DNA from 2 places in the Paraburkholderia yinzeri genome. Region 2 is predicted to be linked to the other one. Evidence: predicted binding sites of a transcription regulator. Region 2 holds the regulator's gene; the other holds the start of a gene.
The links. The regulator LexA, encoded in region 2, represses DNA repair genes until DNA is damaged. The targets are predictions, from matches to a motif close to ACTGTATNNNNATACAGT.
Positions count from the first base shown of each region.

Region 1: recA (recombinase RecA) is a predicted target of LexA. The motif match lies at 1,384-1,401, and genes of this name have one in related genera.

Region 1 is NZ_JBFOCJ010000001.1:1,433,805-1,437,688, forward strand. It holds gene WJ542_RS06860 (sensor histidine kinase) at 1-513, opposite strand, end outside; gene WJ542_RS06865 (response regulator transcription factor) at 526-1,275, opposite strand; gene recA (recombinase RecA) at 1,482-2,561, shown strand; gene recX (recombination regulator RecX) at 2,568-3,386, shown strand; gene WJ542_RS06880 (DUF2889 domain-containing protein) at 3,494-3,884, shown strand, end outside.
Region 2 is NZ_JBFOCJ010000001.1:2,234,647-2,238,530, reverse strand. It holds gene cysW (sulfate ABC transporter permease subunit CysW) at 1-275, opposite strand, end outside; gene cysT (sulfate ABC transporter permease subunit CysT) at 272-1,171, opposite strand; gene WJ542_RS10680 (sulfate ABC transporter substrate-binding protein) at 1,282-2,337, opposite strand; gene lexA (transcriptional repressor LexA) at 2,609-3,259, shown strand; gene WJ542_RS10670 (hypothetical protein) at 3,287-3,670, shown strand; gene WJ542_RS10665 (DUF2939 domain-containing protein) at 3,777-3,884, shown strand, end outside.

The DNA.
Region 1 (3,884 bases), 800 kb from region 2:
GGCGACGCGAATGTCGATGCCGTGCAGCGTGTCGTCGCGGAATTCGACGAGACCCGGCGGCGGCCGGTCGTCCTCGTGCGGCAACGGCATGTCGCGGTCCCCGGCGACGAGTTCGCCGCGGCCGCCCAGCACCTGATAGAACGTGCGGTCGATGTTGTCGGCGCCGATTAGCTCGCTCGCCGCGGCGGGTAGCGACAGTTCGGCCACGCCGTTGACGGGCTGGATATGGCGCGCGAGTACATAGGCGTCGGTTTCGAGCGCGCGGTCGAAGGGCCCGTTCGCGATCGACTTCGCGACCAGATAGGTCACGGCGATGCTCATCGGCCAGAGCAGCAGGAGCGGCGCGAGCATCCAGTCGAGGATCTCGCCGAAGAGCGAGCGAGGCCGCGTCTGGGCGGCGGCCTCGGTTTCGTCGGGCGGGGCGAACGGGTTCGCGTAGCGGGCGTCGCGCGCGCTGTCGTCGAGGGTGTCGGCTGGCGGCGCGGAGCGCGTGGCGTGGGCGGGCTCAGCCATCTTCCCGCCCGGCTATTTGAAGTAGTGGCTGGCCGGCATGGCCGGCGGCGCGTTCGTCCCGGCGGCCGGGGTGGCCGCGGTGCCGTTCGGCGTGCCCTGTTCCTTCTCGAGGCAATAGCCCAGCCCGCGCACGGTCACGATGCGCACGCCGCCCGCTTCGACCTTCTTGCGCAGCCTGTGCACATAGACCTCGATGGCGTTGTTGCTGACCTCCTCCCCCCATTCGCAGAGATGATCGACGAGCTGTTCCTTGGAGACCAGCCGCCCTGGCCGCTGCAGCAGCACTTCGAGGAGACCCAGTTCGCGCGCCGAAAGATCGATCACCTGGTCGTTGATGCGCGCCACGCGGCCGACCTGGTCGAAGGAGAGCGCGCCGTGGCGCACGACCGTCGGGCCGCCGCCCGCGCCGCGCCGCGTGAGCGCACGCACGCGCGCCTCCAGCTCATTGAGCGCGAAAGGCTTGGCCATATAGTCGTCGGCGCCGAGGTCGAGGCCCTTGACGCGCTCGTCCACGCTGTCGGCGGCGGTGAGGATCAGTACCGGAAGGTTCGAGTTGCGCGCGCGCAGGCGGCGCAGCACTTCGAGGCCCGGCATTTTCGGCAGGCCGAGATCGAGGATCAGCAGGTCGAAGGTTTGCATGGAGAGCGCGGTGTCGGCGTCCGCGCCGCTCTTCACGTGATCAACGGCATAGCCCGATTGGCGGAGTGATCGAACGAGACCATCCGCGAGTATGCTGTCGTCTTCGGCAATGAGAATTCGCATGGTGCGCCGGCGCCTTCGCCAGGTCTCCAGGCCCGCGCCGGGCTTGCGCGGCGCGTGGCGGTCTCCCGAAATTTCGCGGTTTTGGCAAGCTTGGGGCTTGCTAAAACCACTGTTTTTTTATACAGTGTCTGCGTTCGTGCGCGTAAGCCAACCAGGGGGCTCGCGCATCGTCACGAGACGCCGTTCATCATAGCAAAGGACGATTCATGGAAGATAGCAAGAAAGGCTCGGCTGGGCTGACTGCTGAAAAGAGCAAGGCGCTGGCCGCCGCGCTCGCGCAGATCGAAAAGCAGTTCGGCAAGGGGTCGATCATGCGACTCGGCGATGGTGAGGCAGTCGAGAACATCCAGGTGGTCTCCACCGGTTCGCTCGGCCTCGACATCGCGCTCGGCGTGGGTGGCCTGCCGCGCGGCCGCGTGGTCGAGATCTACGGTCCGGAATCGTCGGGTAAAACCACGCTCACGCTCCAGGTGATCGCCGAACTGCAGAAGATCGGCGGCACGGCGGCGTTCATCGACGCGGAACACGCGCTCGACGTGCAGTACGCCTCGAAGCTCGGCGTGAACGTGCCGGAGCTGCTCATTTCGCAGCCTGACACGGGCGAGCAGGCGCTCGAAATTGCCGACGCGCTCGTGCGCTCGGGCTCGATCGACATGATCGTGATCGACTCGGTCGCGGCGCTCGTGCCGAAGGCCGAAATCGAAGGCGAAATGGGCGACTCGCTGCCGGGTCTGCAGGCCCGCCTGATGTCGCAGGCGCTGCGCAAGCTTACCGGCACGATCAAGAAGACGAACTGCATGGTGATCTTCATCAACCAGATTCGCATGAAGATCGGCGTGATGTTCGGCAACCCGGAAACCACCACGGGCGGCAACGCGCTCAAGTTCTACGCGTCGGTGCGTCTGGACATTCGCCGCATTGGCTCGATCAAGAAGAACGACGAAGTGATCGGCAGCGAAACGCGCGTGAAGGTCGTGAAGAACAAGGTTTCGCCGCCGTTCCGCGAGGCCGTGTTCGACATCCTCTACGGCGAAGGCATCTCGCGTCAGGGCGAAATCATCGACCTCGGCGTGCAGGCCAAGATCGTCGACAAGGCAGGTGCGTGGTACAGCTATAACGGCGAGCGCATCGGCCAGGGCAAGGACAACGCGCGCGAATTCCTGCGCGAAAATGCGGACATCGCGCGCGAGATCGAAAACCGCATCCGCGAGTCGCTCGGCGTGAGCGCGATGCCCGCCGGCGTCAACGATTCCGACGAAGTCGAAATCGCGGACGAAGAAGAGTAATCCGTCGTGATCCGCAAGGGCCGGTCCGCATCGGCGCCACCGGCGCCAACCGAAGCGGGTCGCCCGCGGGATCCGCGCGCGCCTGGCGGTCCGCACGAGCCTTTCGAGCAGGTTGGCGCGCCCGGCGGTCCGATCGACGCCCAGTTTGGCGGACCTTTCGGCGCCGCTTTCGATGAGTTCGAGTCGTCGTTCGGGGCCTTCGAATCGGCCGACGATGCGCCGCAGGCAGACCGCTTCGAACGCACGTCGAGCGCACGCGCCGCTCGTTCGGCCGCGAGGGGCGGCGAGCCTGCCGCCCCTGCTACTCCTGGCACCAGGTTCGAACGCACCTCCGAATCCCGCAAGGAACGCGCGCCTGCCGCATCCCAGCGCCCTGGCCCCTCTCTCAAGGGCCGCGCGCTCGCTTACCTCTCACGCCGCGAGTACAGCCGGGCGGAACTCTCGCGCAAGCTGATGCCGTACACGGACAACGCCGACGAACTCGAGGCCCTGCTCGATTCGCTCGTCCGCGAGGCCTGGCTCTCCGACGCGCGCTTTGCCGAAAGCATCATCCATCGTCGCGCCGCCCGTCTTGGCGCTACGCGCATCGTCGGCGAACTCAAGCGCCACGCCGTCGGCGACACGCTTATCGAAGAGGTGAGCGCGCAGTTGCGCGAGACCGAGCTTGTCCGCGCCCGCGCTGTCTGGCAAAAGAAGTACGGCACGCTGCCCGAGACGCCCGCCGAACGCGCGCGACAAGCTCGCTTTCTCGCTGCGCGCGGTTTTTCGATGGCGATCATCGGCAAGATCCTGAAAGGCATCGAGGACGACGGGTTCGAAAATTGAGACTGCAAGGATCCCGTAAGTCCCTGAGCGGGCTGTATGTTCGGGGCAGTGTCAAATACCCGGTATGCTAAAATCCAAAGGTTTTCCCATCCGGTCTTAGCCTTAGCATGCCGCTTTCCCCGCCCGCGCCCCGCCAACTGCGCCACCAGCGTGCAATCCGGGCGGTCGCCTATGAGCGCGAAGACGGCTTGTGGGACATCGACGCGTGTCTGACCGATCACAAGCCACGCGACGTGCCGCTCGCCGCCGGTGTCCGGCCCGAAGGTCTGCCGATCCATGAACTCTGGCTCCGCATCACGATCGATCGCAAGCTCAACGTCGTCGACGCCGAAGCGTCGTCCGACTGGGTGCCCTACGACGGTCAGTGCCAGAACGCCAATCCCGCCTATCGTGCCCTCATCGGGCTCAATCTCCTCCAGAATTTCCGCCGCGAAGCGGGCCGGCGACTCGCCGGAACGGCTGGCTGCACGCATCTCACCGAGATGCTGGGCGTGCTGC
Region 2 (3,884 bases):
GCCGCGAGGCCGAACGCGAGATTCAGCGGCACGGCAATCGCGGCGGTAAGGAGCGTAAGCTTGATCGCCGAGACCGCGTCTGGATCGGCAAGCGATTCGAAGTAGAAACCAATGCCCTTCGACAAGGCCTGACTGAACACCGCAACGAGCGGCACCACGAGAAAGAGCGTGAGAAAGGCGAGCGCGATACCGGTGAGGAGCCAGCGCACCCAGGGCGCCTCCGTCACCGGATCGGGCCGGCGCTGCGCACGCGTTGAGGGTACGGGCGTGCTCATTGCGCACCTCCTGTGACGACGACGCGCGCGAGCTCACCAGTCCCTGGGCCCGCCGACACACCGCGGCTCGTGCACCGCTGCAGATACCACTGCAGCGTATTGACGAAAAGCAGCATGACGAACGAGACGCACAGCATCACGACGGCGAGCGCAGTAGCGCCTGCATAGTCGTACTGTTCGAGCTTCGTGATGATCAGAAGCGATGTGATTTCGGACTTCATCGGCACGTTGCCGGCGATGAAGATGACCGAGCCGTACTCGCCCAGCGCACGCGCGAACGCCAGCGCGAATCCCGTCAGCAGCGCGGGAAGCGCGGCGGGCAGCACGACGCGGCGAAACGTGAGCCAACGCGAGGCACCGAGGCAGGCGGCGGCCTCTTCCTGTTCGCGCTCGAAATCCTCCAGCACGGGCTGCACGGTGCGCACGACGAACGGCAGGCCGATGAACGTCAACGCCACGAGCACGCCGAGCGGCGTGAACGCGACCTTGAGGCCGAGCGGCTCGAGAAATTGCCCGATCCAGCCATTGCCCGCATAGACGGCCGCGAGCGAAATGCCCGCCACGGAGGTGGGCAGTGCAAACGGCAGATCGACGAGCGCATCGACGATGCGCTTGAACGGAAATGGATAGCGCACGAGCACCCACGCGAGCAAAAAACCGAACACCGCGTTGATGAGCGCCCCACCCAGCGCCGAGAGGAACGTGAGCCGGTACGACGCGATCACGCGCGGCGACGCCACGGCGCGCACGAACTGCCCCCAGTCGAGCGTCGCGGTCTTGAGGAAAGTGGACGCAAGCGGGATCAGCACCACGAGACTCAGGTAAGCCACCGTAATGCCGAGCGTAAGGCCGAATCCCGGCAGCGCACTCGGCTTGCGTAATCGAAACGTCGTCATGCTCGTGGCTCTTTCAGATTGCTGCGGCGCCATGCGCCAAAAAGCGCGCCTTCGAGGCGTGCTCGTCGATGACCGCAAAATGCGGCCGCGGCGTTTGCATCACGGCCACATCACTGCGGCGCGTAGATCGAATCGAACACGCCGCCGTCCGCGAAATGGGTCTTCTGCGCATTCGCCCAGCCGCCGAAGGTGTCTTCGACCGTGTACAGCTTCAGCTTCGGAAACTTCGCCGTGAGATTCGCCGGCACCTTGTCCGAACGCGGGCGGTAGAAGTTCTTCGCCGCAATTTCCTGGCCCTCCTCCGAATAGAGGAACTGCAGATAGGCCTCGGCCACCTTGCGCGTGCCGTGCTTGTCCACCACCTTGTCGACCACGGCAACGGGCGGCTCGGCCAGAATGCTTGCCGACGGCACCACGATCTCGAACTTGTCGGGCCCGAACTCCTTGAGCGAAAGAAACGCTTCGTTCTCCCATGCAATCAGCACATCGCCAATGCCGCGCTGCACGAAGCTCGTCGTCGCGCCGCGCGCGCCCGAGTCGAGCACGCCCGCATTCTTGTAGAGCTTCGTGACGAACGCCTTCGCCGTCGCCTCATTGCCGCCCGGCTGGTGCAGCGCATACGCCCAGGCGGCGAGATAGTTCCATCGCGCGCCGCCCGAAGTCTTCGGATTCGGCGTAACAATCGAAACACCCGGCTTCACGAGGTCGCCCCAGTCCTTGATGTGCCTGGGATTGCCCTTGCGCACGAGGAACACGATGGTGGAGGTATACGGCGAGGCGTTGTCGGGCAGGCGCTTTTGCCAGTCGGCGGCGACGAGGCCCTTCTTCGCAAGGGCGTCGATGTCGTAAGCGAGCGCGAGCGTGACGACGTCGGCCTGCAGCCCGTCGAGCACCGAGCGCGCCTGCGCGCCGGAGCCGCCGTGCGACTGCCTGATCGTGACCGTCTCGCCGGTCTTCGCCTTCCATTCCTTGATGAAGGCGCTATTGATGTCCTGGTAGAGCTCGCGTGTCGGGTCGTAGGAAACGTTCAGGAGCGAAGTCTCCGCGTGGGCAACCGGCATCAGCATAGCCATGCCGACCAGCGGCACCGCACCGATCAGGAGTCTTGCAGCCAGCGTCCTGAACCAGCCATTTTTTCCCGCGTTCCCCGTATTCCCACTACGCATCCGCTTTCTCCGTGTTGTCGTGCGTGATTGCAGCTAACGATGCAGCGGAGTCTAACAATTTGCTTAAATGAGTAAAAATGATGTTTTCTTATTCTTTCATATCCAATTGTGCTAAGGAAAGCTGACCGGACCTCATAACGCTGCTGTCGTCCTGGCAGATGCGGGATTTGCACGTTCCGGCGCCGGCCGAACGAAGAACTTCAAGTAACACTTGAAAAGCGTCGAATACTGTATAAAAATACAGTCACCTGTCTATCCATACAGTGGCGCCATGACCAAACTCACCGCACGACAGCAGCAGGTTTTCGATCTGATCCGGCGCGCGATCGAGCGCACGGGCTTCCCGCCCACCCGCGCCGAAATCGCGGCCGAACTCGGCTTCAGCTCCGCGAACTCCGCCGAGGAGCATCTGCGCGCGCTGGCGCGCAAGGGCGTGATCGAACTGGCCGCCGGCGCGTCGCGCGGTATCCGTCTCATGCCGGGTCCGGACGACCTCCCGCACCAGTTCACGCTGCCGCACGCCAGCATCATGCAGCTTTCGCTGCCGCTCGTCGGCCGCGTGGCAGCCGGCAGCCCGATCCTCGCGCAGGAGCACATCTCGCAGCACTACGCGTGCGACCCCGCGCTCTTCTCGAGCAAGCCCGACTACCTCCTGAAGGTGCGCGGCCTGTCGATGCGCGACGCCGGCATCCTCGACGGCGACCTGCTCGCGGTGCAAAAGAAAAGCGAAGCGAAAGACGGCCAGATCATCGTGGCGCGCCTTGGCGACGACGTCACCGTCAAACGCCTGAAGCGCCGGCCGAACGGCCTCGAACTGATTGCCGAAAACCCCGACTACGAGAACATCTTCGTCGAGGCCAGCAGCGCCGAATTTGCGCTGGAAGGCATCGCAGTCGGGCTGATCCGCCCCACCGAATTCTGATAATCCGAACACTGTCTGGAGGGAGTTATGGAACGTCTTGCCCGTCTGCTGCCCTTTCGTCAATTTGGCCGCCTGCGCCATCTGCGCGGCCTCGCCGACTGCGCCGCGCGCAATGCGCGCGCAACGGCCGCCGCCTTGTCCGGTTCGCTCTTCGAGGCAGCGGATTATGAGTCCGCCGCCGGTGCGGCCGCGACTCCGGTCGACCTTCCATCGTTGCCATCCGCACAGCCCGCATTCGCGCGCGTTTCGCTCAACAGCGGCCTGAATCACGCCGAGCCGGATCGCCGCGCGCCGGTGCGCGTCTATCACGGCCCCTCGCGGCTGATCATGGTGGGAACCATGGATGCGGTGTGCCGCATGATCGACCGCTGCATCGCCGAACAGGCCGACCCGGCGGCGCTCGCCCGGTAACACAGGGCGCGTGAAGGCGGTGGGGGAAGGTCCGGCAAGAAGCTTCGGGATCGTTTCGGCGCCGGCGCGGTCAACAGGACGTGTCCCATCACTCCCGACCTGAATGATGACCGAATCCGCTTCGAACAAACGCTGGATCAAACCCGTCGCCGTCGTGCTCGTCGCGCTGGCGCTCGTCGCCGCGCTGGGCTACGGCTATGCGTCGCCCTATGTC